Regions from separate parts of the Streptomyces lacaronensis genome, predicted to be linked through region 1. Evidence: predicted binding sites of a transcription regulator. Region 1 holds the regulator's gene; each other region holds the start of a gene.
What was found. The regulator HrcA, encoded in region 1, represses chaperone genes, less so after heat shock. The targets are predictions, from matches to a motif close to TTNGCACTCNGNNNNNCNGAGTGCNAA.
Positions count from the first base shown of each region.

Region 2: a site for HrcA is predicted at 6,644-6,670, ahead of groES (co-chaperone GroES). Genes of this name have one in related genera too.
Region 3: a site for HrcA is predicted at 3,544-3,570, ahead of ACMTAK_RS20675 (FmdB family zinc ribbon protein). Genes of this name have one in related genera too.

Region 1 is NZ_JBLHDK010000003.1:7,717,777-7,727,127, forward strand. Features, by position in the region: gene hemW (radical SAM family heme chaperone HemW) at 1-1,052, shown strand, start outside; gene ACMTAK_RS32975 (DUF3097 domain-containing protein) at 1,184-2,002, opposite strand; gene ACMTAK_RS32980 (MBL fold metallo-hydrolase) at 2,376-3,098, opposite strand; gene hrcA (heat-inducible transcriptional repressor HrcA) at 3,263-4,279, shown strand; gene dnaJ (molecular chaperone DnaJ) at 4,280-5,413, shown strand; gene ACMTAK_RS32995 (nitronate monooxygenase) at 5,615-6,706, shown strand; gene ACMTAK_RS33000 (16S rRNA (uracil(1498)-N(3))-methyltransferase) at 6,703-7,446, shown strand; gene ACMTAK_RS33005 (hypothetical protein) at 7,657-8,322, shown strand; gene ACMTAK_RS33010 (histidine triad nucleotide-binding protein) at 8,400-8,759, shown strand; gene ACMTAK_RS33015 (ribonuclease Z) at 8,763-9,351, shown strand, end outside.
Region 2 is NZ_JBLHDK010000003.1:5,164,077-5,173,427, reverse strand. Features, by position in the region: gene ACMTAK_RS21990 (polysaccharide deacetylase family protein) at 1-3, opposite strand, end outside; gene ACMTAK_RS21985 (hypothetical protein) at 183-911, shown strand; gene ACMTAK_RS21980 (hypothetical protein) at 854-1,201, opposite strand; gene ACMTAK_RS21975 (arylamine N-acetyltransferase family protein) at 1,302-2,123, opposite strand; gene ACMTAK_RS21970 (DUF397 domain-containing protein) at 2,221-2,445, opposite strand; gene ACMTAK_RS21965 (helix-turn-helix domain-containing protein) at 2,456-3,307, opposite strand; gene ACMTAK_RS21960 (ATP-binding protein) at 3,466-3,933, shown strand; gene ACMTAK_RS21955 (class I SAM-dependent methyltransferase) at 4,190-5,392, opposite strand; gene ACMTAK_RS21950 (polysaccharide deacetylase family protein) at 5,470-6,576, shown strand; gene groES (co-chaperone GroES) at 6,819-7,127, shown strand; gene groL (chaperonin GroEL) at 7,222-8,847, shown strand; gene ACMTAK_RS21935 (SDR family NAD(P)-dependent oxidoreductase) at 8,936-9,351, opposite strand, start outside.
Region 3 is NZ_JBLHDK010000003.1:4,875,412-4,884,762, forward strand. Features, by position in the region: gene ACMTAK_RS20665 (penicillin acylase family protein) at 1-1,706, opposite strand, end outside; gene ACMTAK_RS20670 (potassium/proton antiporter) at 1,959-3,446, shown strand; gene ACMTAK_RS20675 (FmdB family zinc ribbon protein) at 3,581-3,937, shown strand; gene ACMTAK_RS20680 (S-methyl-5'-thioadenosine phosphorylase) at 4,037-4,882, shown strand; gene ACMTAK_RS20685 (RcpC/CpaB family pilus assembly protein) at 5,032-5,703, shown strand; gene mscL (large conductance mechanosensitive channel protein MscL) at 5,836-6,303, shown strand; gene ACMTAK_RS20695 (hypothetical protein) at 6,311-6,499, opposite strand; gene ACMTAK_RS20700 (AMP-binding protein) at 6,503-7,045, opposite strand; gene ACMTAK_RS20705 (P1 family peptidase) at 7,248-8,390, shown strand; gene ACMTAK_RS20710 (pyridine nucleotide-disulfide oxidoreductase) at 8,496-9,351, shown strand, end outside.

The DNA of each region.
Region 1 (9,351 bases):
GTGTGCTCGCCTCGCGGGACAACTACGCCGAGCAGGTCGTCGAGGAGGTACGGCTGGCGCGGAAGGTGCTGGGGGACGATCCGCGGACCGTGGAGACCGTGTTCGTCGGCGGCGGGACCCCGACCCTGCTCGCGGCGGCGGACCTCGGGCGGATGCTGGGGGCGATACGGGACGAGTTCGGGCTGGCCGAGGGAGCCGAGGTCACGACCGAGGCCAATCCGGAATCGGTCGATCCGCGGTATCTGGCGGAGCTGCGGGAGGCGGGGTTCAACCGGATTTCCTTCGGGATGCAGAGCGCCCGGCAGCACGTCCTGAAGGTGCTGGACCGTACGCACACCCCGGGCCGCCCGGAGGCGTGCGTGTCCGAGGCGCGGGCGGCCGGATTCGGCCATGTGAACCTGGACCTGATCTACGGGACGCCCGGCGAGAGCGACGCGGACTGGCGGGCCTCCCTGGAGGCGGCCCTCGGGGCGGGCCCGGACCATGTGTCGGCGTACGCGCTGATCGTGGAGGAGGGCACCCAGCTGGCGCGGCGGATCCGGCGCGGCGAGGTGCCGATGACCGACGACGATGTGCACGCGGACCGCTATCTGATCGCCGAGGAGACCCTTACGGCCGCCGGGTTCGCCTGGTACGAGGTCTCCAACTGGGCCACCTCGCCCGCCGGGCGCTGCCGCCACAACGAGCTGTACTGGCGCGGCGCCGACTGGTGGGGCGCGGGCCCCGGCGCACACAGCCATGTGGGCGGTGTGCGGTGGTGGAACGTGAAGCACCCCGGGGCGTACGCACAGGCCCTGGGCGAGGGCCGGTCGCCGGGCGCGGGCCGGGAGCTGCTGTCCGCCGAGGAGCGCCGGGTGGAGCGGATCCTGCTGGAGCTGCGGCTGGCCGAGGGCTGCCCGCTGGAGCTGCTGCGCCCGGCCGGGGCGGCGGCCGCGGCACGGGCCCTGGGGGACGGTCTGCTGGAACCGGAGCCGTACGGGCGCGGGCAGGCCGTGCTCACGCTCCGGGGGCGGCTGCTGGCGGACGCGGTGGTGCGCGACCTGGTGGACTGACCGGGCATCCCCGCTGACGCGGGGACCACGACCTGCCGGGCGTGTCGACGAGTTGATCGAGGGAGCACCTTCGCGGTGGCGGAGCGAAGCGGCCGGCGCACCATTTGTGTCAACGAGAGGCCGCGGGCGGGTCACCGCCCCGCGGTGACGTGATCGATCAATTCCTCCACCCGCCCCAGGAGCTCCGGCTGGAGGTCCTTGTAGGAGTGGACCGAGGACAGGATCCGCTGCCATGCGGCCCCGGTGTTCTCCGGCCAGCCCAGGGCCCGGCAGACGCCCTTCTTCCAGTCCTGGCCGTGCGGCACCGTCGGCCAGGCCGGGATGGAGAGGGCGGACGGCTTCACGGCCTCCCAGATGTCGATGTAGGGGTGGCCGAGGACCAGCACATGCTCCCCGGTGACCTGTGCGGCGATACGGGACTCCTTGGAGCCTGTCACCAGATGGTCGACGAGGACGCCGAGCCGGGCGTCCGGGCCGGGGGCGAAGTCGTCGACGATGGCGGGCAGGTCGTCGACGCCCTCCAGGTACTCCACGACGACGCCCTCGATGCGCAGATCGTCGCCCCAGACCCGCTCGACCAGCTCCGCGTCATGGCGCCCCTCGACGTAGATGCGCCCCGCGCGGGCGACCCTCGCACGGGCTCCCGGCACGGCGATCGACCCCGAGGCCGTGCGCTGGGGCGCGCTGGGGGCGGCCGCGCGCGGGCGTACGAGGGTGACGACACGCCCCTCGAGCAGAAAACCGCGCGGCTCCATGGGGAAGACGCGATGTTTGCCGAAGCGGTCCTCCAGAGTGACCGTCGGACCCTGAGCGGTCTTCTCGCAGCGGATCACGGCACCACAGAATCCGGTGGTGATCTCCTCCACGACGAGGTCCGGTTCGGCGGGGACCTCGGGGGCGGGCCGCTGCCGCTTCCAGGGCGGGGTCAGGTCCGGGTCGTACTGTCGCATCCGGATGACGATAGCGCGCGACGGCCACCCGCTCCCGCAGCCGCACAACTAGGGCCCTTCTGACGGATCTCCGCGGCGTCGCGACGCCCGGCACGCCCTCTCGCCCCACCGCGCGAAAACCCAAGTAGCTCCGCTACGAGGGCTTCCGCGCGGCACGCCGAGAGCACGCTCCCCCAGCTACCGCTGGGAGGTGCCCCCTGACGCCGCTCCTTCCTCCACGGAGAGACGCCGCTCCTTCCTCCACGGAGATCCGTCAGAAGGACCCTAGGTGAACTGCCAGGGGTGTCCGGCGGATCGTGACGCCCGCGGCGGGCTGTTCCCTCCCCGCCCCCTCCCAGCGGCGGACACCCCTAGGCGAACGACTAGAGTGCGGCTAGCCGGACACGCCGAAGCGGGCGGCCAGTTCGTCGCGTTGGGCCCGTACGAACGCGGCGTCCACGACGGAGCCGTGCCCCGGGACGTACCGCGCGTCCGCGCCGCCGAGGGCGAGCAGCCGGTCGAGCGCGGCGGGCCAGTGGCCGGGGATCGCGTCGGGCCCGGCCTGGGGCGTGCCGGACTCCTCCACCAGATCACCGCAGAAGACCACCTCGGGCCGGCCGGGCACCAGGACGGCCAGGTCGTGGGCGGTGTGACCGGGCCCCACATTGGCCAGCAGCACCGTACGGTCGCCGAGGTCGAGGGTGAGCTCCCCGCAGACCAGGTGGTGCGGGGAGGCCAGATGGTCCACGGCCTCGGTGGCGGCGTCCCGGTCCACTCCGTGGCGGATCGCGTCCTCGCGCAGTGTCTCCCGCTCACGGCGCAGCAGCTCGTCCAGTCCCGTGGCCCCGTAGACCTCGCAGCCCGCGAAGGCGGCCGAGCCCAGGACGTGGTCGAAGTGCGGATGGGTGAGCGCGATCCGGGTGGGGCGGCGGCCGGTCAGCCGGGTGATCCCGGAACGCAGCTCGGCCCCGGCGCGCAGGGTCGCGCCGGTGTCCACGACGAGGATGTCGGTCCGTCCGACGACCACGCCGACCGTCTCGTCCCACTCCGGCAGCCGACGGCGGGCCACACCGGGCGCGAGCCGCTCCCAGCCCGCCTCTTCCCAACACGTCTCCATACCGCGACGCTAGCTCAACGGGGATGGGGGAGAGTTGCTGCCAGCGGCGGCTCTTGCCCATGCCACCGCCCCCCGCCGTACACTGGCGGAGGGGTTCTGGCACTCGTGCCCGGTGAGTGCCAGGCGGACGACCTGATGAGACCGCTGGACTGGAGGTGCGCGGGGTGCTCAGCGAACGCAGACTCGAGGTGCTGCGTGCCATTGTCCAGGACTATGTGGGGACGGAGGAGCCGGTCGGTTCCAAGGCACTCACCGAACGGCACCGGCTGGGCGTCTCCCCGGCCACGGTGCGTAACGACATGGCCGCTCTGGAGGACGAGGGTTTCATCGCCCAGCCGCATACGAGCGCCGGGCGGATCCCCACGGACAAGGGCTATCGCCTCTTCGTGGACAAGCTGGCCGGAGTCAAGCCGCTGTCCAGCCCGGAGCGGCGGGCCATCCAGAACTTCCTGGACGGTGCGGTCGACCTCGACGACGTGGTGGGGCGCACGGTCCGGCTGCTGGCGCAGCTGACCCGGCAGGTGGCGGTGGTGCAGTATCCGTCGCTGACCCGTTCGACGGTGCGCCATGTGGAGCTGCTCCCGCTGGCCCCGGCCCGGGTGATGCTGGTGCTGATCACCGACACCGGCCGGGTGGAGCAGCGCATGGTCGACTGCCCCACCCCGGTCACCGAGGGTTCGCTCGCCGATCTGCGCGCCCGGCTCAACAGCCGGGTCGTGGGGCGGCGTTTCGCGGATGTGCCGCAGTTGGTGCAGGATCTTCCGGAGTCCTTCGAACAGGAGGACCGGGGGACCGTCTCGACCGTACTGGCGACCTTGCTCGAGACGCTCGTGGAGGAGACCGAGGAGCGGCTGATGATCGGCGGCACCGCGAACCTCACGCGTTTCGTGCATGATTTCCCCCTGACGATCCGGCCCGTTCTGGAGGCACTCGAGGAGCAGGTCGTCCTCCTCAAGCTGCTGGGCGAGGCCAAGGACTCGGGTATGACCGTGCGGATCGGGCATGAGAATGCTCACGAGGGGCTCACCGCCACCTCGGTCGTCGCGGTCGGCTACGGTTCCGGCGACGAGGCGGTCGCCAAACTCGGCGTGGTCGGACCGACCCGCATGGATTACCCCGGAACGATGGGAGCGGTACGCGCAGTGGCACGTTACGTCGGACAGATCCTGGCGGAGTCGTAAGTGGCGACGGACTACTACGCAGTCCTGGGCGTGCCTCGTGATGCCTCGCAGGACCAGATCAAGAAGGCATTCCGGCGGCTCGCCCGCGAGCTGCATCCGGACGTGAACCCGGATCCGAAGACCCAGGAGCGGTTCAAGGAGATCAACGCCGCTTATGAGGTCTTGTCGGACCCGCAGAAGAAGCAGGTCTACGACCTGGGCGGGGACCCGAACGCCGGGCCGGGCGGCGGTGGCGCCGGCGGCTTCGGCGCGGGTTTCGGCAACTTCTCCGACATCATGGACGCGTTCTTCGGCACCGCCTCGCAGCGCGGTCCGCGTTCCAGGACCCGGCGCGGTCAGGACGCGATGATCCGGCTGGACGTGGAGCTCAGCGAGGCCGCGTTCGGGACCACCAAGGACATCCAGGTCGACACCGCGGTCGTCTGCACGACGTGCAGCGGCGAGGGCGCGGCGCCGGGCACCTCGGCGCAGACCTGTGACATGTGCCGTGGCCGCGGTGAGGTCTCCCAGGTGACGCGGTCCTTCCTGGGCCAGGTCATGACCTCGCGGCCGTGCCCCCAGTGCCAGGGCTTCGGCACCGTGGTGCCGACCCCGTGCCCGGAGTGCGCGGGCGACGGCCGGATCCGCTCGCGGCGCACCCTTACGGTGAAGATCCCCGCCGGTGTGGACAACGGCACCAGGATCCAGCTGGCCGGCGAGGGCGAGGTCGGTCCGGGCGGCGGCCCGGCGGGCGACCTGTACGTGGAGATCCACGAGGTGCCGCACCCCGTCTTCCAGCGGCGCGGCGACGACATGCACTGCACGGTGACGATCCCGATGACCGCGGCGGCCCTCGGCACCAAGGTGCCGCTGGAGACGCTGGACGGCCTGGAGGAGGTCGACATCCGGCCCGGCACCCAGTCCGGCCAGTCGGTCCCGCTGCACCAGCGCGGCGTCACCCATCTGCGGGGCGGCGGCCGGGGCGACCTGATCGTGCACGTCGAGGTGACCACCCCGACCAAGCTCGACCCGGAGCAGGAGGAGCTGCTGCGGCGGCTGTCCAAGCTGCGCGGCGAGGAGCGCCCGACCGGCGAGTTCAAGCCGGGGCAGCAAGGGCTGTTCTCGCGGTTGAAGGATGCGTTCAACGGGCGGTAGGCGCTTCGGCCGGGGGTGCGGGGGTTGCCCCCCGGGGGAGTGCGGCAAGCCGGGGCAGCAAGGGCTGTTCTCGCGGTTGAAGGACGCGTTCAACGGGCGGTAGGCGCTTCGGGCCGGGAGACGGCCCGCGCGGCGCCGCTGATCTCCGCGGCGCCGTGATCCGGTGGTGAGCCGGTGCGGAGGGCATGACACGATGTGGCCATGTCCTCCGCGCTGACCGATCTTTACCGGTACCCCATCGTGCAGGCGCCGATGGCGGGTGGAGCCTCCTGCCCGCAGCTTGCCGCCACCGTCTCCGAGGCCGGTGGCCTCGGTTTCCTCGCCGCCGGCTACAAGACGCCGGAGGCGATGTATGAGGAGATCAAACAGCTGCGGGGGCTGACCGACCGGCCCTTCGGCATCAATCTGTTCATGCCGCAGCCGCCCAACCCGGACCCGGCCGCCGTCGCGGCCTACGGTGAGCGGCTCGTGGGCGAGGCGGCCTGGTACGAGACCCCGCTGGGCGACCCGGAGTCGGGCTCGGACGACGCGTACGACGCCAAGCTGGCCGTGCTCCTCGACAACCCGGTCCCGGTCGTCTCGTTCACCTTCGGCTGCCCGACCCGAGCCGTCCTCGACGCCCTCGCCAAGGTCGGCACCCGTACGGTCGTGACCGTGACCTCGCCCGTCGAGGCGCAGACCGCCCAGTGGGCGGGCGCCGACGCCGTCTGCGTGCAGGGCGTGGAGGCAGGCGGTCACCAGGGCACGTACAGCAATGACCCGGCCGCGGACGGGATGGGCGTCGGGCTCGGGCTGCTGTCGCTGATCACGCTGGTCCGTGAGTACGTCCAGATCCCGATCATCGCGGCGGGCGGGATCATGCGCGGTTCGCAGATCGCCGCGGCGCTGGCCGCAGGCGCGGTCGCGGCCCAGCTGGGGACCGCGTTCCTGGTGTGCCCCGAGTCCGGGGCGAACGCCCTGCACAAGCAGGCGATGACGGATCCGCTGTTCGGCCGCACCGAGCTGACCCGCGCCTTCTCCGGGCGCCCGGCCCGGGGCCTGGTCAACCGCTTCCTGCGTGAGCACGGCCCGTACGCCCCCGCCGCCTACCCCCAGCTGCACCACATGACCTCGGGCCTCCGTAAGGCGGCCGCGAAGGCGGGAGACCCCCAGGGGATGGCGCTGTGGGCCGGGCAGGGCCACCGGCTGGCGCGTGAGCTGCCCGCCGCGCGGCTGGTGGAGACGCTCGCGGTGGAACTCGACGCGGCGCGGGCCGCGTTGGGCCTTCAGCCCCAGCGGGGTGCGGTGTCGTGACCGCCCCGGTGTTCGTGGCCGATTCCCTGGCGGGGGCGGCCGCGGGGGCCCGGGTCCGGCTGGAGGGCCCGGAGGGGCGCCACGCGGTGTCCGTAAGGCGGCTGCGCGTCGGTGAGCCGGTGGTGCTGACGGACGGTCACGGTACGGGCGTCCAGGGCACCGTGGCGGCCGTCGAGGGCAAGGACAGGCTCGAGGTCGCGGTGGACGAGGTGCGCCGGGAGACCGCCCCGGATCCGAGGATCACCGTCGTCCAGGCGCTGCCCAAGGGCGACCGGGGCGAGCTGGCGGTGGAGACCATGACGGAGACCGGCGTGGACGCCGTCGTGCCGTGGTCGGCCGCCCGCTGCATCACCCAGTGGAAGGGCGAGCGCGGCCTCAAGGCGCTCGGCAAGTGGCGGTCGACCGCGCGCGAGGCGGGCAAGCAGTCGCGTCGGCTGACCTTCCCCGAGGTGACGGACGCGATGACGACCCGGCAGGTTGCCCGGTTTCTCGCCGAAGCCCAGTTCGCCGCCGTGCTCCACGAGGAGGGCGGGGAACCGCTCGCGACGGCCCAACTGCCCGCGAGTGGCGAGATCGTGCTGGTCGTCGGGCCCGAAGGGGGCGTGTCCCCCGAGGAGTTGGCGGCCTTCGCCGAGGCGGGCGCGCGGCCGTACCGGCTGGGCCCGAGCGTGCTGCGCACCTCCACGGCGGGAACGGCGGCCGCCGCGCTGCTGCTCGGCCGCACCGGCCGCTGGGGGTGAGGGGCCCGTCCGGGACCCCTCGCCGGGTACGCCGGCACCTGGCCGAGGACGGCCTTCCGGTTCGCGTCGGCCGATGGGAACCTACCCCCTATGGGGGTATGGAGCCAGGCAAGGCAGGCACGACGGACACGGCAGGCGAGACGGGCACGGCGGACAGGACGGGGACGGACGCTCTTCGCCGTCGCGGCGGTCGGCGCGGCGGCGGCCGCGGTGACGGCATGCGAGCCGACCGGCGGCGGCATCAGCTCCGTGACGGTCGCGATCACCACGGACCAGGTCGCGACCGAGGCGCTGGAGCGGGGTGGTGTCGGCGTCCGCTGGATGAGCTGCAACGCCGAATTCAGGCACGGCCGTACGGCGGGTGCCGCTTCGCCCTCGCAGAGCGAGCGGGCCGGGGGGACCCGGGCCGGGGAGACCGACGCACGGGTGGACTGCCACGGCAGGACCGACAACGACAAGGACGTCAGGGTCAGGGGCCGGGTCACCTACGTCCGGGAGGACCACTGCGTCCGGGGCGACTTGACCGGCCAGGTGGACGGCCGGAAGGTCTTCGAGGCGAATGTGATCGGGGAGTGCCAGGGCGGTGGCCGGGACACCGAGAGCCCCCGGCCGACCCGCAGTCCCCCCTGGGAGCACCGGACCACGGAGGCTCCCGAGCCGACCCGCAGCCACCCTTGGGAGCACCGGACGACCGAGGCCCCTGAGCCGACCCGCCGTCCTCCCTGGGAGCACCGGACCACGGAGGCTCCCGAGCCGACCCGCAGCCACCCTTGGGAGCACCCGTCCACCGAGGGCGGCGCCGGTCAGGTCGGTGCCGATGACGGTGCCGGTGACGACGGTAAGGGCGACACCGGGGGCGGTGGCCGGAGCGAATAGGCCGCGATCGCTTCCGTCGGCAGGCCCTCCCGGTACCATCCGGACCGTACGTGCCGACGATCCGTGAGGAGCCACCGGTGGCGGGAGAACCCCAGGCCGACTGCCTGTTCTGCAAGATTGTGTCGGGGGAGGTGCCGGCCACCGTGGTCCGCGAGACGGACACCACCGTCGCCTTCCGCGACATAAACCCCCAGGCGCCCACCCACGTCCTGGTGATCCCCAAGGCGCACCACCCGGACGCCGCCTCCCTCGCGGCGGCCGACCCGCAGGCCACCGCGGATGTGCTGCGCGAGGCGGGCGCGGTCGCCGCGGATGAGAAGCTCGACGAGACGGGCTACCGCGTGGTGTTCAACACCGGCTCCGGCGCCGGTCAGACCGTCTTCCACGCGCATGCCCACGTCCTGGGCGGCCGCGGGCTCAACTGGCCCCCCGGATAACCCTTGTCCGCGCGGGAACTGATCGTCCTCGGCACCGCCAGCCAGGTGCCGACCCGGCACCGCAACCACAACGGCTATCTGCTGCGCTGGGACGGCGAGGGCCTGCTGTTCGACCCCGGCGAGGGTACTCAGCGCCAGATGGTGAGGGCCGGGGTCGCCGCCCATGACATCGACCGGATCTGCGTCACCCACTTCCACGGGGACCACTCCCTGGGCCTGGCCGGGGTGATCCAGCGGATCAACCTCGACCGGGTGCCGCACCGGGTGACCGCCCACTACCCGGCGAGCGGACAGCGGTTCTTCGAGCGGCTGCGCTACGCGACCGCCTACCGCGAGACGGTCGCGCTGACCGAGGAGCCGGTCGCCGGTGACGGCGCGGTGCTGGCCCGCACCCCCGCGTACACGCTGGAGGCCGCCCGGCTCTCGCACCCCGTCGAGTCCTACGGCTACCGGCTCATCGAACCGGACGGCCGCAGGATGCTGCCCGAGCGGCTCGCCGCGCTCGGCGTCCGTGGCCCGGAGATCGGCCGGCTCCAGCGGGACCGGGTGCTGGAGGTCGAGGGGCGCACGGTGGCGCTCGAGGAGGTCAGCG
Region 2 (9,351 bases), 2.6 Mb from region 1:
CATCAGGGCTCACCTCATCTGTGCGGCTCAGCGGTACGGCGGTTCGGCTCCGCTCGGTGGACATCGTGAAACCCTCACACAAGTGAGAAGGTCAAGTGGCGTGCCCTCGTGAGCTGAGAGACTGCGTCGGCGTACACCGCAGTGCTGTGCGTGCCCTGCGTGCCGTGAGTGCCATGAGTGCCATGAGTGCCATGAGGAAGGACGCCATGACGCTGCCCAACGAGCTTCCGCCACCGCCGCCCGCCCCGGACGAGCGGCCGTGGAAGGACCGCGCCGGGTTGCTCGATGAGCGCGCGCGGGCGATGGGGGCGCTGGCGCGGTGGTACCTGGCGCCGCACCGGGCGCTGCTGCTGTGGCTGTCCGCGCTCGTCTTCGCGCTGGGGTGGAGCCTCGCGGTCTCGGGGTTCCAGTTCCTGGTGAAGGGCGAGATCATCGAGCACGTCCTGGGCATGATCTTCCTGGGCCTCGCCCTGGGCGCCACGGTCCCCTCCAGCCTCGGGGTGGCCTCCGGCATCCGGCGCGATGTCTTCGTGGGCGCGTGCCTCCGCGACTGGGCGGAGCTGGAGCGCGATCCCCAGTCGCTGCCGCACTGGCGGGTCTCCGGCGGCGCTCTCCTTTGGCTGGGCCCGTCCATCGTGCTGACCTGCCTGGGGCTGGCGCTGGGCGGGTTCGCGGTCTTCTCGGACATCGGCACGGAGAGCGTCGGCACGGTCGCCGGTATCGGCCTGGTCTTCGCGGCCGCCGGTGCGCTCGGCATGGCCAAGGCGATCGACTACTACCGCCTGGTCAGCCGGGAACTCCGACCCCTCCGCCCCGACACCGGCGGTCCGGACGCCCGCCGTCCGGAGTCCGGCTACGACGACGGCTTCTCCGACGACGGCTTCTCCGACGACGGCTTCTGCAGTGACTGAAAGCGGGTCCGCAGCTCCTCGTACCGTTCACCCGGGGTCTCCCCGCGCTCCTTGGCGACCTCCTCGATGCGGGTCAGCAGCTGCCTGACCCGTACGGCATCCGTATAGGCGTCGCGCTCCAGCTTCTTGTACGCGGCGGCGGCCGGGCCCTTGTGATCGTCGGGGTCCACCGACTGCCTCAGATGGCCGAGACGCTCGATCTGTTCCTCAAGGTAACTGAGCATTCCCTCAAGGTCTTTGATGAGATCCGACAGATCCTGGTCCGATACGGACAGTTTGTCTTTACTCATGTTCCATCCGTCCCTGCCACCCTCCCATCGGCCCATTAGCGGGATGATCGTGCCATGACCGGGGCCGGAGTGGAGAGTCACCCGGGTAACTCCTCTGCCGTCAGTCCGGCAGGACCGTGCCCGGGGGCAGCTCGATGCCGAAGTCGGCGGTGAGAACGCGCAGCACCTGGTCGTTGTCGGCGAGTTCGCGCTCCTTACGGCTGCCGTCGGAGTAGGTCTCGACGAGAGTCCGCCCGGACAGGAGGAGATGGCCGTCCGGGGTGGTGCGCTGGACGTGGAGGGTGTGCTGGAAGGGCGAGCGCGGGTTGGTGGCGACGTGCCAGTTGATGACCCCGTAGTCGGACGCCTCGAACGGCTCGCGGGTGAAGGCGTACTGGTCCTGCCAGGAGCCGTCGAGGAACGACTGGAACACCCACAGGTCCTCCAGCCCCTCCGGGTACGGCTCGCGGACGTAGCGGTGGCGGCGGGTGCCGTCGTGGAACTCGGTGTCGGCGACGAGCGGTACGGCCTCCAGGAGGCTGCCGACGCTGCCGAAGCCCACGTCGGCCACGTACCGCCGCTCCTCGCCCGGTATCCCGACCAGCAGCAGCATGTGCGTGCGCGGACGGACCGTCCCGGGGGCAGCTCCGACCCGGACGCGGGCGGTGAGGCCGGTGACACGGAAGCCGAGGGCGGTGAGGGCGGCGGTCAGCAGCGTGTTGTGTTCGTAGCAGTAACCGCCGCGCCGACTGTGGACCAGCTTGGCCTCGAGGTCGGGGACGGCGAGGGAGGGGGCCGAGCCGAGGAGGGGGTCGAGGTTCTCGAACGGTATGGACGTGAGGTGCGCCCGGTGCACCGCCCGCAGCGTCTCCACGGTGGGGGCGGGGCGACGGTCGCCCGTCCAGCCGATACGCGTCAGATAGGCGTCGAGGTCAAGGGCGATACGGGCTGGTTCCATACTGCCGACCGTAACGCCGGATCCCCGGTACCGGCCTCCGCTCATGGTGGGGGCCGCGCCTGGTCCCTTGGGCGTAGGTCCTTTACGCCGTCCTTTTCGTCTCCGGCACCGCCGCGAGGTGATCGAGCGCGCCCGCCTTGATCGACTTGAGCAGGGCTCCCAGCCTCGCGGGGCTCGTGGTGAGGACCGTACGGGGGTCGTCGCTCTCGCGGAGGGCGACGGTGATGCCTATGGAGGCGAGCTCTATGCAGGAGTTCCCGTCCCCCGCGCTGGAATAGGACGATTTCTGCCAGTTGACCTCGGTCATCTCCACGCCTTCATGTCTGTTGAGCGATGTCACGAATGAAATCACGTGACTCCTTCACGGAGAGGGCCGCCTCGGTGGTGCGGTCCAGGACTCCACGATGGTTGACGAGCTGGGACTGCGCGTCCAGGAAGACCGGGCCGTGGGCGGCGTCGAGCTGCGCGGTGTCCAACTGGGGCACGGCTCCCAGGGCGTAGGTGACCGAGAGCCCGGGGACATGGAACCCTCCGGCCTCGAAGGTCAGCACGCGCACGGTGACGTTCTTCCGCTCGGAGGACTCCAGCAGGCTGTCCAGTTGCGCCCGCAGGACGCGGTCGGTCCCGAACCGCATGCGCAGCGCCGCCTCGTGGATGATGAAGGTGCACGGTGGCGGGTCGTCCCGGTCCAGGATGTCGCGGCGCTTCATGCGGTGGGAGAGCCTGCGTCTGAGGTCCGTGGCGGACCACTGCGGGACGGTGGAGGCGAGCACTGCTCGCGCGTACTCCTCCGTCTGCAACAGGCCGGGCATGTGCATGATTTCCAGCACGCGCAGGCTCGTCGCGTAGTACTCCAACTCCGCCAGGTCGAGCCCGCCGGTGGCGATATAGCCCCGGTACTCCTCCCACCAGCCACCCTTGCGCTCCCGGGCCATGGCGACGAGCGCGTCGACGTACGCGCTGTCCGGGCAGGCGTAGATGGCGGCGAGGGCCCGGACCCGCTCCTCGCTCACGCCGAACCGCGCGAGCTCCAGGTTGGTGATGTGGGTGCGGTTGATGCCCAGGCGGTCGGCGGCCTCCTGAATGCTGAGCCCCGCGCCCTCGCGCATCCTCCTGAGTTCTGTGCCGAGCCTGACTTGACGCGCGGTCGGGACGCTCCTGGGTGGCATGGTCCTCCGTAACCCTTAAGGAGTAATCGTCGGGGAAATTCAACGGGACCGTAGCAGTTGTTTGCACCGCTGCCCTACCGTAGGTGTCGTTGCCGCTACTGTGCGTTGATCGCCGTAACGGTACGCGCGCTGTCGGCCCCTTCACAGGGAGTTGCCTCATGGATTCCGATCACGAGTCCGACGACCGTCCCCCACGCCGCCCGCCCGTTCCCTCCAGGGATCCGTACGTCTACACCCTGCAGAGCAGTCGGCACGCGACCTCCGCCAAGGTCTGCCGGGACTTCGTCGCCTGCGTCCTGAACTCCGTGGGGCAGGAGGAGCTGGTCGACACGGCGACGCTGTGCACCTCGGAGCTGGCCACCAACGCCTTTCTGCACGCCGAGGGCGACTCCGTGATGCTGCGCGTGGTGATCGAGCCGCCCCGCTTCCGCGTCCTGGTCTATGACGCCTCCGCCGAGCTCCCCACCGCCGCCTGCCTCCCCGAGGGGGACCGCCTCCACGGCCGTGGCCTCGGGCTGGTGGCAGCCCTGGCCCACGCGTGGGGGACGGCGGAGGGGTACGGGGTGGGCATGTACGCCAAGGGGGTCTGGTTCGAACTCGCGGGCAAGGAGGAGGACGAGGCTTAGCCGGCCACGACAAAGGTCAGCGGAAATGCCTCGCCGGAATCCGCGTCACGGTGGAACCGCCCGGCCCAGGACGGCTCCTGAAGGGCCCGGACCTGGGTGCGGGGCAGCGCGATGTGCACATCGCGGCCGCCGTCCTGGTCGGCCGGGGTCGGCGCGATACCCGCTTGAGGCGCCCCGCGTCGCTTCCTCCGCCCGGGGTCTGGGGCGGAGCCCCGGTTTCGGGAAGGGGCGGGGAGGGGACAGCCCGCCGCAGGCGTTACGGTCCGTCGGACGGGGCCTGGGCCGGGTGGCCCAGCAGCATCGTGGGAGAGCCCGCCGACCGCGTCAGCACGATCGTGCAGGCGTTCCCACCCTCGAGCCGCAGCTTCTTGCGCAGCTGCTCCGGCTCGACCGCCGAACCGCGCTTCTTGATGGTCGCGATGCCGACCCCCCGCTCCCGCAGCAGCGCCTTGAGCTTCTTCAGGTTGAACGGCAGCACATCCGTGATCTCGTACGCGGTGGCGAACGGCGTCGGGCGCAGCTCGTCCGTCGTGATGTAGGCGATCGTCGGGTCGATCAGACGGCCGCCGACGCGGGCCGCGACATCGGCCACGAGATGGGCGCGGATGACGGCGCCGTCCGGTTCGTAGAGCCAGCGGCCGACCGGGCCGGGCTCGGGGTCGGGGAGGAGCGGGGTGCCGATGAGGGAGTGGCCGCTCGGCAGCAGCGTGGCGCGGCGCAGCCCGGGGCGGGCGGTGCCGAACCACAGGACGGCCTCCTTCACATGGCCGTGGTCCGAGATCCACTCGGCCTCCGCGTCCTCGGGGACCGCCTCGTGCGGCACACCGGGGGCGATCTTGAGCGCGGCGCGCGGCGTGGTGCGGGCGGCCTCGATGGCCCAGGAGAGGGGCGGGGAGTACGCCTCGGGGTCGAAGACGCGGCCGCGACCGCCGCGCCGGGCCGGGTCGACGAAGACCGCGTCGAAGTCCCGGGTGTCGACCTCGGTGACATCGGCGCAGCGGACCTCGATGAGATCGGCCAGGCCGAGCGCCTCGGCGTTGGCGCGGGTGACGGCGCAGGTCAGCGGGTCGCGATCGACGGCGAGCACGGAGATCCCGGCGCGGGCGAGCGCGATCGCGTCGCCGCCGATGCCGCAGCACAGATCGGCCATGCGGCGGACGCCGAACTCCGCGAAGCGGGAGGCGCGGTACGCGGCCACGGAGGTGCGGGTGGACTGCTCGACACCGTTCGGCGTGAAGTACATGCGGTGCGCGTCCTCGGGGCCGAATTTGGCCACCGCCCGCTGCCGCAGCGCGGCCTGGGTCAGGGCCGCCGAGACCAGCGCCGGGGGATGGTCGCGGCGCAGCCGCGTCGCGGTGGCGAGCTCCTTCGCCGGGTCGTAGTCGCGGAGCGCGGAGAGCAGCGCCTGCCCCTCGTCGCCGAGCAGTGCATCGAAGGCGTCAACGTCCACATGGCCCATTCTCCCCGCTCCCGCGAGCGCATTCGCCCGCGCACGGCGCGCATATGCGCCCCCTCGGACCGAAGATCACTTATGTGATGATGATCAAGACTGGTTTTCCTCGCTGTCTGGTTCTCGTCGGCGCGGCGGCCGTGCTCACGGCCTGCGGATCCCTCGCCGCCGCCCCCGAGCCGCACACCGGCTCCCGCCACGGCGCTCCCATGCCACCGGCCTCCCTCGCCGCACGGCTGGACGACCCGCCCCCGGCGGCGTCGCAGCCGCCCGCCGGACGGGAGCCGGAGCAGTGGCCACCGGCGTCGTCCGGGCCGGGGTACGAAGGGGGCGAGGGGGGAGAGGGAGACGAGGGGTACGAGGGGTACGAGGGGTACGAAGAGGGCGAGAGGGGCGACGGAGGGGCCGCGTACGGCCGGGCCCGGGACGCGTCGCCCTCCGGTGGCACCCGGGCGTCCGCCCCGGCCGCCGGGCCGCCCGGCTCGGCCCCGGCGGGCGCGTCCGACGCCTACCGCCGCTGGGGGCTGGACCGGCCGCTGGCGCGGCCCCCGGCCCCGCCCGACGTCAAGCCCGCGCTCGGACGGTCCGGACCGCAGCAGTGGGGGCTGCCGCCGATCGTGCGGCGGGTGCCGACCGACCAGCGGGTGGTCTTCGTGACGATCGACGACGGGATCGAGAAGGACCCGCGCTTCGTGGAGCAGGCCCGCGAGCTCGGGCTGCCGTTCACCGGGTTCCTGACCGACGACGTGATCGGGAACCACTACGACTACTTCGACCAGCTGCGCCGGCTCGGCAACCCCATGGAGAACCACACCCTGACCCATCCCAGCCTGGCCGGTATGGCCTATGACGACCAGGTGCGGGAGATCTGCGGCCAGCGCGACATCCTGTGGCACCGCTTCGGTCAACAGCCGAAGCTCTTCCGTCCCCCTTTCGGGGAGTACGACGACACGACCCTGCGGGCGGCGGCCTTCTGCGGGGTGCGGACGGTGGTGCTGTGGCGCGCCGAGATGGAGACCCACGGGCTGGCCTACCGCTCCGGCGACCATCTGCTGCCGGGGGACATCGTGCTCGCGCACTTCCGGGGGCCGGAGCAGCTCGAGGGCCAGTCGATGACCGACATGGTCACGGGGCTGGTGCGGGCGATCCAGGCCCAGGGCTTCACGATCGGGCGGCTGGAGGACTACGTATGAGGGCCCTCCGGGGAACGGCTCGGGAGTGCCGCCCGGAGTGCTGCCCCGGAAGCCGCCGCCACGTCGCTTGGCACTCTAGTTGACTGAGTGCTAACCGCGTCATAATGTCGAGGCTGGCACTCGGGACCGATGAGTGCCAGGGATACAGCGACGGGCAGGTCCGGCACCCGCGACGACGGATCCACCTGGTCGCCACCTCAGACAGTTGACCCCGTGAGATCTCCGAAGGGGGAGGTCGGATCGTGACGACCACCAGCTCCAAGGTTGCCATCAAGCCGCTCGAGGACCGCATTGTGGTCCAGCCGCTCGACGCCGAGCAGACCACGGCTTCGGGCCTGGTCATTCCGGACACCGCCAAGGAAAAGCCCCAGGAGGGCGTCGTCCTGGCCGTGGGCCCGGGCCGCTTCGAGGACGGCAAGCGCCTTCCGCTCGACGTCTCCGTCGGTGACGTCGTGCTCTACAGCAAGTACGGCGGTACCGAGGTGAAGTACAGCGGCGAGGAGTACCTCGTCCTCTCGGCTCGCGACGTTCTCGCGATCGTCGAGAAGTAATCACCGAAGTTTTGCCTATGAGCCGTGTCCCGGTGCCCGTGTCATCTGAAACCGGGGTCGGGGCACGGCTTGTTTGAGAGGACATACGCAACTCATGGCGAAGATCCTGAAGTTCGACGAGGACGCCCGTCGCGCCCTCGAGCGCGGCGTCAACAAGCTCGCGGACACCGTCAAGGTGACCATCGGCCCCCGTGGCCGCAATGTCGTCATCGACAAGAAGTTCGGTGCCCCCACCATCACCAACGACGGTGTCACGATCGCCCGTGAGGTCGAGGTCGAGGACCCGTACGAGAACCTTGGCGCTCAGCTCGTCAAGGAGGTGGCGACCAAGACCAACGACATCGCGGGTGACGGCACCACCACCGCCACCGTGCTGGCCCAGGCGCTCGTCCGCGAGGGCCTGAAGAACGTGGCCGCCGGTGCCTCCCCGGCCGCCCTGAAGAAGGGCATCGACGCGGCGGTCAAGGCCGTCTCGGAAGACCTGCTGGCCACCGCCCGCCCGATCGACGAGAAGTCCGACATCGCCGCCGTGGCCGGGCTGTCCGCGCAGGACAAGCAGGTCGGCGAGCTGATCGCCGAGGCGATGGACAAGGTCGGCAAGGACGGTGTCATCACCGTCGAGGAGTCCAACACCTTCGGTCTGGAGCTCGACTTCACCGAGGGCATGGCCTTCGACAAGGGCTACCTCTCGCCGTACATGGTCACCGACCAGGAGCGGATGGAGGCCGTCCTCGACGACCCGTACATCCTGATCCACCAGGGCAAGATCTCCTCCATCCAGGACCTGCTGCCGCTCCTGGAGAAGATCATCCAGGCCAACGCCAGCAAGCCGCTGCTGATCATCGCCGAGGACGTGGAGGGCGAGGCCCTCTCCACCCTCGTCGTCAACAAGATCCGCGGCACCTTCAACGCCGTCGCGGTGAAGGCCCCGGGCTTCGGTGACCGCCGTAAGGCCATGCTCGGCGACATCGCCACCCTTACGGGCGGCACCGTCATCGCCGAGGAGGTCGGCCTCAAGCTCGACCAGGTCGGCCTGGACGTGCTGGGCACCGCCCGCCGCGTGACCGTCACCAAGGACGACACCACGATCGTCGACGGTGGCGGCAAGGCGGACGAGGTCTCCGGCCGCGTCGCCCAGATCAAGGCCGAGATCGAGTCCACGGACTCCGACTGGGACCGCGAGAAGCTCCAGGAGCGGCTCGCGAAGCTGGCCGGCGGCGTGTGCGTGATCCGCGTGGGCGCGGCCACCGAGGTCGAGCTCAAGGAGAAGAAGCACCGCCTGGAGGACGCCATCTCCGCGACCCGCGCCGCGGTCGAGGAGGGCATCGTCTCCGGTGGTGGCTCCGCGCTGGTCCACGCCGCGAAGGTGCTGGAGAACAGCCTGGGCCTGGAGGGCGACGAGGCCACCGGTGTCGCCGTGGTCCGCCGCGCCGCGGTCGAGCCGCTGCGCTGGATCGCCGAGAACGCCGGTCTCGAGGGCTACGTGATCACCTCGAAGGTCGCCGAGCTCGAGAAGGGCCACGGCTACAACGCGGCCACCGAGGAGTACGGCGACCTGGTGAAGGCCGGCGTCATCGACCCGGTCAAGGTCACCCGCTCCGCGCTGGAGAACGCGGCGTCGATCGCCTCGCTGCTGCTCACCACCGAGACCCTGGTGGTCGAGAAGCCGGCCGAGGAAGAGGCCGAGGCCGCGGGCCACGGCCACGGTCACGCGCACTGACGCTCCGGCGTTCTGCCACAAGCAGCGCGAAGGCGCGGCCGCCCGGCTGGGCGGCCGCGCCTTCGCGTGTTCCGGTTCCGCCGGGCGGCTACCCCTTCGCCGGGGGGCGGCCGACCTTGGAGGAGATGGAGGAGAGGGCCGAGCGCGGGGCCAGCTTCGCCAGGCTCGACATCGCCTTGTAGCGCGGGTCCGGGATGGACAGCGACTTGCCCCGGGCGAAATCCTTCAGCGCCGCCGTGACCAGCCGGTCCGGGTCCAGCCACATCCAGCTCGGCACGCTGTCGTGTTTGATCCCCGCCCGCGCGTGGAACTCCGTACGGACGAACCCAGGGCACAGCGCCATCAGCCGCACCCCCGAGCTGGCCAGGTCCTTCGCCGCGCCCTGCGTGAACTGCACGACCCACGCCTTGCTCGCCCCGTACGTCCCGCGCGGGAAGAAGGCCGCGACCGACGCCACATTGATCACCCCGCCGCGTCCGCGGTCCCGCATCGTCCCGGCCCCCG
Region 3 (9,351 bases), 2.8 Mb from region 1:
GGGTTGAGCTCCCAGGGCAGCGCCGACTGCGGGATGTACTTGCTCCACTTGTAGCGCGAGTCCCAGCCGGGCGCCGGGTAGCGGCCGTCACCCTCGGAGCGCACCGGGATCTGGCCGGGCGCCTGATAGCCGATGTTGCCCTTGGTGTCGGCGTAGATGAGGTTCTGGGAGGGGACCGCGAAGTCGCGGGCCGCCTTGCGGAAGTCGCTGAAGTTCTTGGCGGTGTTGAGCCTGAAGACCGAGTCCATGGTGTTGGACGGGGTCAGCGCGGTCCACTTCAGCGCCACCGCGTAGCCGTCGCCGCGGTCGGGGGCCACGTCATCGGCGCCGGTGCCCACCGGGGCGCTCTTACCGACGCCGGTGAGCTCGTCGTCACGGTCGGAGACGATCGGGCCGTTGTTGGTGGTGCGGACGGTGATCTTACGGCTCGCGCCGCCCGCGACCTTGATGGTCTCCTCGCGGGTGGTGAACGGAACCTGCTTGCCGTCGTAGAGATAGCCGTCGGAGGTGACCTTCTCCAGGTACAGGTCACTGACGTCGGCGCCGAGGTTGGTCATGCCCCAGCTGATGTCCTGGTTGTGACCTATGACGACACCGGGCAGACCCGCGAAGGTGAAGCCCGCGGTGTCGTACGGACACGCGCTGCTGACCTGCTTGCAGTGCAGCCCCATCTGGTACCAGACGGACGGCAGCTGGGGCGCCAGGTGCGGATCGTTGGCGAGCAGCGGCTTGCCGGTGGTCGTGTACTTGCCGGAGACCACCCACGAGTTGGAGCCGATACCGGTCCCGTTCGGGCCCAGCAGCGCCGGAACGTCGTCCAGGGTCTTGGAGAGCGAGGACAGCTGCGTCTGCAGCCCCTGAGCGGCTCCGGTGGCCCCTCCGTCCACCGAGCCGGTGCCACCCGTACCGCTCGTGGAGCCGGCCGGGGTGCCCTTGGGGTCGAACTCGTCCGTGACCTCGTTGACGGCGCCGCCCTGGACGATCGGCTTGTTCCGGCTGTACGGGTAGGACGGGTAGAGCTCGTCTATCTGCTTGGCGCTGAGCCGGTTGGAGGCCAGGGCGCGGTCCACCTCGTCCTGCATGTTGCCGCGCAGGTCCCAGGCCATCGCCTTCAGCCACGCCAACGAGTCGACCGGGGTCCACTTCTCGGGCTTGTAGCCGTCGTTCTTGAAGTCCAGGGCCGCGTACTCGACGGACAGCGCGTCGCCTTGGTGGTCCTTGAGGTAGGCGTTGACGCCGTCGGAGTAGGCCCGCAGATACTTCTTGGTGGCGGCCGACACCTTGGTGTCGTACTCCTGCTTGGCGACCCGGTGCCAGCCCATGGTGCGCAGGAACGCGTCGGTCTCCACCTGGCCGGAACCGAACATCTCCGAGAGCCGGCCCGCGGTCATATGGCGGCGGACGTCCATCTCCCAGAAGCGGTCCTGGGCCTGGACGAACCCCTGGGCGCGGAAGAGGTCCTCGGGGGTGCCGGCGTAGATCTGAGGTATCCCGTAGCCGTCACGTTTGACCTGCACGGGGCCGGACAACCCCTTCAGCTGCAGCGATCCCGTGGTCTCCGGGAATGAGGCTCGAACTGTACTGATGCTCCAGTACGCGCCGTAGCCGACGCCCCCGACGAGCAGCAGCACGACTGCGATCACGATCAGGCGGAGACGTCGGCTCTTCTTCTTTTTGGGAGAAGAGCCGGTTGTGTTGGCGGGCATCGCTGTCCTTCGAGGGGCAGGGTGAACCTGGAGTGCTGGAGCAACCATAGGCGCAGCGCTGTCGCCGCCCCTACGCGGAGTCATGACTGACGCCCTGCACCGGCCACCGCCCGGGCTCCTACACCTCGGTGAAGCCTTCTCGTGGGAGGCTCGCGTCAAGATCCCGTAAAATGTTAGGTAAGGCAATGAAGTTCCGGTCGGTGGGGACCCCTTCGCAGCGTTCCCTCCGCTCCCGCGAGAAAGGGTCGGCCCCTGACTGTCCACCACCTCAATGAGCTGCTGTTGATCTGCTCCCTCGTCCTGCTCTTCGCGGTGGCGGCCGTAAGGGTGTCATCGCGCAGTGGACTGCCCACGCTGCTGATCTATCTCGGGATCGGTGTCGCCATCGGCACGGACGGGATCGGCGTCACCTTCAACGACGCCGAGCTGACGCAGATCCTCGGCTACGCCGCGCTGGTCGTCATCCTGGCCGAAGGCGGTCTGGGCACGAAGTGGGGCGAGATCAAGCCCGCCCTGCCGGCGGCCGCCGTCCTGTCCACCGTGGGCGTCGCGGTGAGCGTGGGGATCACCGCGGCGGCGGGGCACTACGTGGTGGGACTGGACTGGCGGCAGGCGCTGATCATCGGCGCGGTGGTGTCCTCCACGGACGCGGCGGCGGTCTTCTCGGTACTGCGCACGGTGCCGCTGCCCAAGCGGCTCACCGGCGTCCTGGAGGCCGAGTCGGGCTTCAACGACGCCCCTGTGGTGATCCTGGTGGTCGCCTTCTCCAGCCAGGGCCCCATGGAGTCCTGGTACTCACTGATCGGCACGATCGCCCTGGAACTGGCGATCGGCGCGGTGATCGGCATCGCGGTCGGCTGGCTGGGCGCCTACGGCCTGCGGCATGTGGCGCTGCCCGCCTCGGGTCTGTACCCGATCGCGGTGATCGCCATCGCGGTGACCGCCTACGCGGAGGGTTCGCTGGCGCACGGGTCCGGCTTCCTCGCCGTCTACCTCGCCTCGCTCATCATGGGCAACGCACGGCTGCCGCACTGGCCGGCGACGCGCGGCTTCGCCGAGGGGCTGGGCTGGCTCGCCCAGATCGGGATGTTCGTCCTGCTGGGGCTGCTGGTCACCCCGCATGAACTGGGCGATGACATCCTGCCCGCCCTCGTGGTGGGGCTGGTGCTGACCGTGGTGGCCCGTCCGGTGTCGGTCCTGGTCAGCACGGCGCCGTTCCGGCTGCCCTGGCGGGAGAAGGCACTGCTGTCCTGGGCCGGACTGCGCGGGGCGGTGCCGATCGTGCTGGCGACCATTCCGATGGTCAGCGATGTGCCCGACAGCCGCCGGATCTTCAACATCGTCTTCGTGCTGGTGATCGTCTACACCCTGGTCCAGGGGCCGACGCTGCCCTGGCTCGCCCCCCGGCTGCGGCTCGAGGAACCCGAACCGGCCGACCTGGGCATCGAGTCGGCGCCACTGGAGCGGCTGCGCGGCCATCTGCTGTCGGTGTCGATCCCCCAGTCGTCCAAGATGCACGGCGTCGAGGTCGGCGAGCTACGGCTGCCCCCGGGGGCCGCGGTCACCCTGGTGGTCCGGGACGAGACCAGCTTCGTACCGCTGCCCTCCACGGTGCTGCGGCGCGGCGACGAGCTGCTGGTGGTGGCCACGGACCCGGTGCGCGACGCGGCTGAGCGGCGGCTGCGGGCGGTTGGCCGGGGCGGCAAACTGGCGGGCTGGCTGGGCACGGGAGCGGGTTGAGAGGGCCCGCCGGAGGCCGCCTCGGGCGGTGTGTTCGATCACCGTATGTCTCGTCCCAGTGGACTGACGGGCGGGAATACTGCACTATGGAGCGTCGTTAGCACTCATCGAGTGAGAGTGCCAGGAGGAAGAACGTGCCGACCTACCAGTACCAGTGCACCGAGTGCGGCGAGGGCCTCGAGGCGGTGCAGAAGTTCAGCGACGACGCGCTCACCGAGTGCCCCAACTGCACGGGACGCCTGAAGAAGGTGTTCTCGGCGGTCGGCATCGTGTTCAAGGGCTCCGGCTTCTACCGGAACGACAGCCGCTCCTCCTCAAGCGGCGCGAGCGGCGGCTCCAGCAAGCCGGCGGCGAAGAGCGACAGCTCCGACTCGTCGTCCCCTTCGTCCTCTTCCTCGTCCTCGGACTCGTCTTCCTCGTCCTCGACGTCCTCGTCGTCGACCTCATCCTCGTCGTCTTCGTCGCCCTCGACGTCGAGCTCGGCCGCCTGATCCGGCCGCCTGGTTCTTCGGCTTCAACGACACCCCGCCGCCTCCCCCGGGAGACGGCGGGGTGTCGTTCGCGTGGGCGCGGGTGGCTAGGGTGATCACATGGTCGAGACCAGCAGGCAAGCAGACATAGGGGTCATCGGGGGATCGGGGTTCTACACGTTCCTCGACGACGTGACCGAGATCACCGTGGAGACTCCCTATGGGGCGCCGAGCGACTCGCTCGTCCTCGGCGACATCGAGGGGCGACAGGTCGCCTTCCTCCCGCGGCACGGCCGCAAGCACCATCTGCCGCCGCACCGCATCAACTACCGCGCCAATCTCTGGGCCCTGCGCTCGCTCGGGGTGCGACAGGTCTTCGGCCCGTGCGCGGTCGGCGGACTGCAGCCGGAGTACGGACCCGGCACTCTGCTCGTCCCGGACCAGCTGGTGGACCGCACGAAGGGGCGTACACAGACCTATTTCGACGGCGAGCAGCTGACGGACGGCCGGATCCCGAATGTGGTGCACACCACATTCGCCGACCCGTACTGCCCGGTGGGCCGGAGGGCGGCCGTGGACGCGGCGCGCGGACGCGGCTGGGAGCCGGTGGACGGCGGGACGATGTGCGTGATCGAGGGACCGCGCTTCTCCACCCGCGCAGAATCGCGCTGGCATGCGGCGCAGGGCTGGTCGGTGGTCGGCATGACGGGCCACCCGGAGGCGGTGCTCGCCCGTGAACTGGGCCTCTGCTACACCTCGTTGACGCTGGTCACCGATCTGGACGCGGGAGTTGAGACCGGCGAGGGCGTCACCCACACCGAGGTGCTGAAGGTCTTCGGGGAGAACGTGGGCCGACTGCGCGAGGTGCTCTTCGACGCGGTGGGCAGGCTCCCGGAGACCTCCGGCCGGGACTGCCTGTGCACCCACGCCCACGACGGCTGGGACCTGGGGATCGAGCTTCCGTAGGCGCGGCGCGGGAGCGGGTGTCGCTCGCGCGGGTGGCCGAGCTTTCCACAGGCCGGTGGCCGTCCACAGGCCCGAGCGGGATCGGGCGGGGACGGGCATGGTGAGGGAGCCAGAAGCACCCGGACCCTCACGGCAGGCGGTGATGTGCCATGTCCCATCCGTCCCCCACCCTCGCGTTACCCCGCTCCGCTCCCCCGGCCCGCGCGGTGCCCCGCTTCGATCCGGTGCGCACCGGACGCACCGGCGGATTCGGGCTGCGGCGGTCCGTGCGGCGACGCCGCCGTGCGATGGCGGCCGGGCTGGCGCTGACAGCCGCCGCACTCGCGGCCGCCGCACCGTCCGGCCGGGGGCACACGGACGCGGTGTCCTCCCGGGCGCCCGCGCCCGCGGGTGAGGAACGGCGGGGCGGCCCGCGCCCCGCGATGGTCTCGGCGCCGGTCCGGATCGCCGACGCGGCGGCGGTAGGGCTGCTGCACCCCGGCGACCGGGTGGATGTGCTGGCCACACCGCTTCCGGACGCCGCACGGACCCGGTCGTCCGGAACGGCGGCCCGGGTGGTCGCGCGTGGGGTCCGGGTGGCCGATGTGCCGGGGGCGCGGAGCGCCCGCGCGACGGACGGCCGAGCCGACGGCGGCGCACCGGGGCCCGATCCGGACGCGGATGCGAGCGGCGACGGGGCACTGGACGGCGGCGGGGCGCTCGACGGCGCGGCGATCGGCGGCGGGGCGCTGGTGGTGCTGACGGTGTCGCGAGCGGACGCCACCGTGCTGGCCGGGGCCGCTGCCGACTCCCGACTGGCGGTGACGCTATGCCGCTGCTGACTCCACCGGCTCCCCTGATGCCCCTCTCACCTGCGGGTGTAGGTTGCGGAACCGTCCGCTCAAGCACCGACGCGGCGAAAGAGAGGCAGTGGGTTGAGCCAGGAGAAGGTGACCGAGGAGAAGAAGAGCGTCATGGAAGGGTTCAAAGCCTTCCTGATGCGCGGCAATGTGATCGATCTGGCCGTCGCGGTCGTCATCGGAGCCGCCTTCACCGCCGTCGTGAACTCGATAGTGAAGGGCCTCATCAACCCCATAGTCGGAGCCTTCGGCACGAAGGACCTCGAGAAGTACCGCTCCTGTCTCAAGGCGCCCTGCGAGACCAACGCCACGGGCGATATCGTCCACGGCATCCCGATCCTCTGGGGAAGCGTGCTCTCCGCCGTGCTGACCTTCCTGATCACCGCGGCGGTGGTGTACTTCCTGATGGTGCTGCCGATGTCGCGCTATCTGGCGCGGAAGGCCGCCAAGGAGGCGAAGGCGGAGGAGGAGCAGGCCGTCGCGGACGCCGAGGAGATCATTCTGCTGCGCGAGATCCGCGACGAGCTGGTGGCACAGCGCGCCACCGCCCGCGACGGTGGCGGCAGCGGCTCCAGCGCCTAGGAACCCGTCAGAGGTGGTGGGGCGGCTTCTCGTCGAGGAACCGGGCCAGATCAGCGGCATCGTCGGCACTGTCGCCGCCGGGAACCCGCTCGCCCCACCCGTGGTCCGTATCGTCCGATGACCGCTGCGCGAAGGGATCGTCGAAGATCAGCGCGGCGGCCGGATCGCGCGGTCCAGGGGCGGGGGCGGTGCTCATGCCTCAAGAGTACGGCCCGGGCAGCGGCTCGGTGTACCGGCCGAGCTCGTCGTGCCACCACAGGTCACGCCCGGGCCTCCAGGACACCGGGCAGGCCAGCCGGTGGACCACCAGGACGGACCGCACCTCGGGACAGCCGGCCAGCGCCCGGTCGACATGCCGCTTGAGCGGCTGTATCTCCCCGCCGTGCTGCCCGGCGTCCGCGGTGATGACGACCTTGGCGCCGACCTCCCTGATCCGGTCGCGCAACTCATGGGGGCGCAGCCCCACGGGGAGGCTGGCGCGGACGACGTCGAGCCGGCCGCAGGCGAGCGTGGCGATCACGGACTCGGGCACCAGCGGCAGATGGACCGCCACCCGGTCCCCGGCGCTGACGCCGAGCCGGGTGAGCGCGGCGGCGGCCCGGGCCGCCTGGTCGAGCAGCTCGGCATGGGTGAGCTCCTCGGTGCAGTCCGGCTCGCTGATCCAGCGGAGGGCTACCCGGGCGGCCCGCCGAGGGTCGGCGGCCGGTGTCGGGAGCTCCTCCGTCCGAGACGTACGGGGCACGGCGGTCTTCTTTCGGACGGGGGCGAACGGCATACAGCTCAGATTGCTGCCACGCCATCAACGTCTGATGAACGCCCTCTATATGAGAGGCCCTCATCCCGTCCGGTGCGCTTCGGCGGTGATCGCGGAAGGGCGGATACGGGGGTGGTTCGCGCCTCGCCACTCGACCATGCCACGCCTTCCCGTGCTACGCATAGCTTCCATGGATGCCGAGCGGACAAACCCCGAATCAGTTCCCACCGGTCCGGCCGACGGCCTGACGGATATCCGCGGACTGCGGGTGGGGCATGCCCAGCGGTCCGGCGGCCGCCGGCTCACCGGGACGACCGTGGTGCTGGCCCCCGAGGGCGGTGCGGTCGCCGCCGTCGATGTGCGCGGCGGTGGGCCGGGCACCCGGGAGACCGATGCCCTCGATCCGCGCAATCTGGTCCAGCGCGTCGACGCCGTCGTACTGACCGGCGGCAGCGCCTTCGGACTCGACAGCGCCTCGGGGGTGGCCTCCTGGCTGGAGGACCACGGTCGGGGCTTCCGGGTCGGCCCCGATCCGGCGCAGGTCGTTCCGGTGGTCCCGACCGCCGCCCTCTTCGACCTGGGCCGGGGCGGCGACTGGCGGGCGCGCCCGGACGCCGCGCTGGGGCGCGAGGCGATCGAGGCGGCGGCCGGTTCGGAAACGGGGGCTCCGGTCGCGCAGGGCAATGTGGGGGCCGGCACGGGCGCGGTGGCCGGTGGGCTCAAGGGCGGCACCGGTTCGGCCTCCACGGTGCTGCCGTCCGGCGTCACGGTGGCCGCGCTGGTGGTGGTCAACGCCGCGGGATCGGTCGTCGATCCCGGTACGGGTGCGCTGTACGGGGAGCACTACAGGTCGTCGGAGGAGGGCGGGCCGCACCGGCCCGGTGCGGCCGTGCACGTGGAGGCGATGCGTCGGCTCGCCGCCGCGCGGGCCGAGTCGGAGCGGCGGCAGGCCGCGTCGGTGCGGCCTCCGCTGAACACCACGCTGGCCGTGGTCGCCACCGACGCCGTGCTCACCCGGGCCCAGGCGCAGAAGCTCGCGGGCACGGCGCACGACGGGCTGGCGCGGGCCATCCGGCCGGTACATCTGCTCTCCGACGGTGACACGGTCTTCGCCCTGGCCACCTGCGGGCGCCCGCTGATACCGGAGGGCGACCCCGAGGACGCCGGCGATCCGGCGTTCGGGGTGCACCGGGAGAGCGGTGCGCTGAACGAGATCCTGGCCGCCGGGGCGGATGTGCTGACCCGGGCGGTGGTCAAGGCGGTGCTCGCGGCCGAGACCGTGGACGGCCCGGGCGGTGTCTTCCCCGCGTACCGCGATCTCTACGGCCTCTGATCCGCGAGGGCCGGAGGAAGGAAGCGTCCGGCCGGAAATCCGCGAGGGCCGGAGGCCCGGCCGGGAGAAGCGGGCCGGAGGCGATAAAGAGAAGGGGGGCTTCGGATGGATGCGGATCTGCTGATCGTCGGCGGTGGCCCGGCGGGCTGCGCCGCCGCCGTGATGGCGGCGAGCGTGGGAATGGGCTCGGTGCTGATCGAGTCGAGCGGCGCCCTGTGCGGGGCGTTGCGGCGCATCCCGGTGGTGCGCAATGTCCTCACCGTCACCAACGGCCCGGATCTGGCGGCGGCGATCGAGGCCGACCTGGCTCAGTGCGATCTGTGCCGGGTGGAGCTGGGCCGCCGCGCCACGCTGATCGAGGCCTTCGACGACCGCATCGAGGTCACGGTCGAGCCGGTGGAGTCCGCGGAGCCGGTGGAAACCGCGGAGGCCGCGGGGTCCGATCGGGCTCCTGGCTCGCGGCTGACCGCTCCGTATGCGGTCGTCGCCACGGGGGTCGGGCCGCTGGGCCCCGAGGGAGCGGGATGGCTCGGGGCCGCGGCGGGCCGGGCGCTGCCGCAGCTGTGGGAGGCGCGACCGGACACGATCGACGACCGGACGGTGCTGGTCCTGGGGGCGGACCGGCCCCTGGGTACCGTCGCGCGGGCTCATCCGGAGCTCAGGGCCCGCTTTGTGGTGGCCTATCCGCCCGAGGACGCCTACAAGGCCGAGGAGATCCGGCGGGACCCCCGGGTGGAGCTGGTGGCCGTGCGGCGGCTGGAGTTGGGGCCCGGGTCCGCGTCGGCACCGGTCTCCGCCTCGGCACCGGTCACCGCCCAGGTCGAGACGGTGGGGGGCGAGCGGCGGACGCTCACGGCCGATCTCGCCTTCCTCAACCTGGGCAGCGCCCCGGCGCCCCCGGCCGGGGCCGTGGCCACCGACCGGTCCGGGTACTGCCCTCCCGGGAGCCAGCATCCCCGGG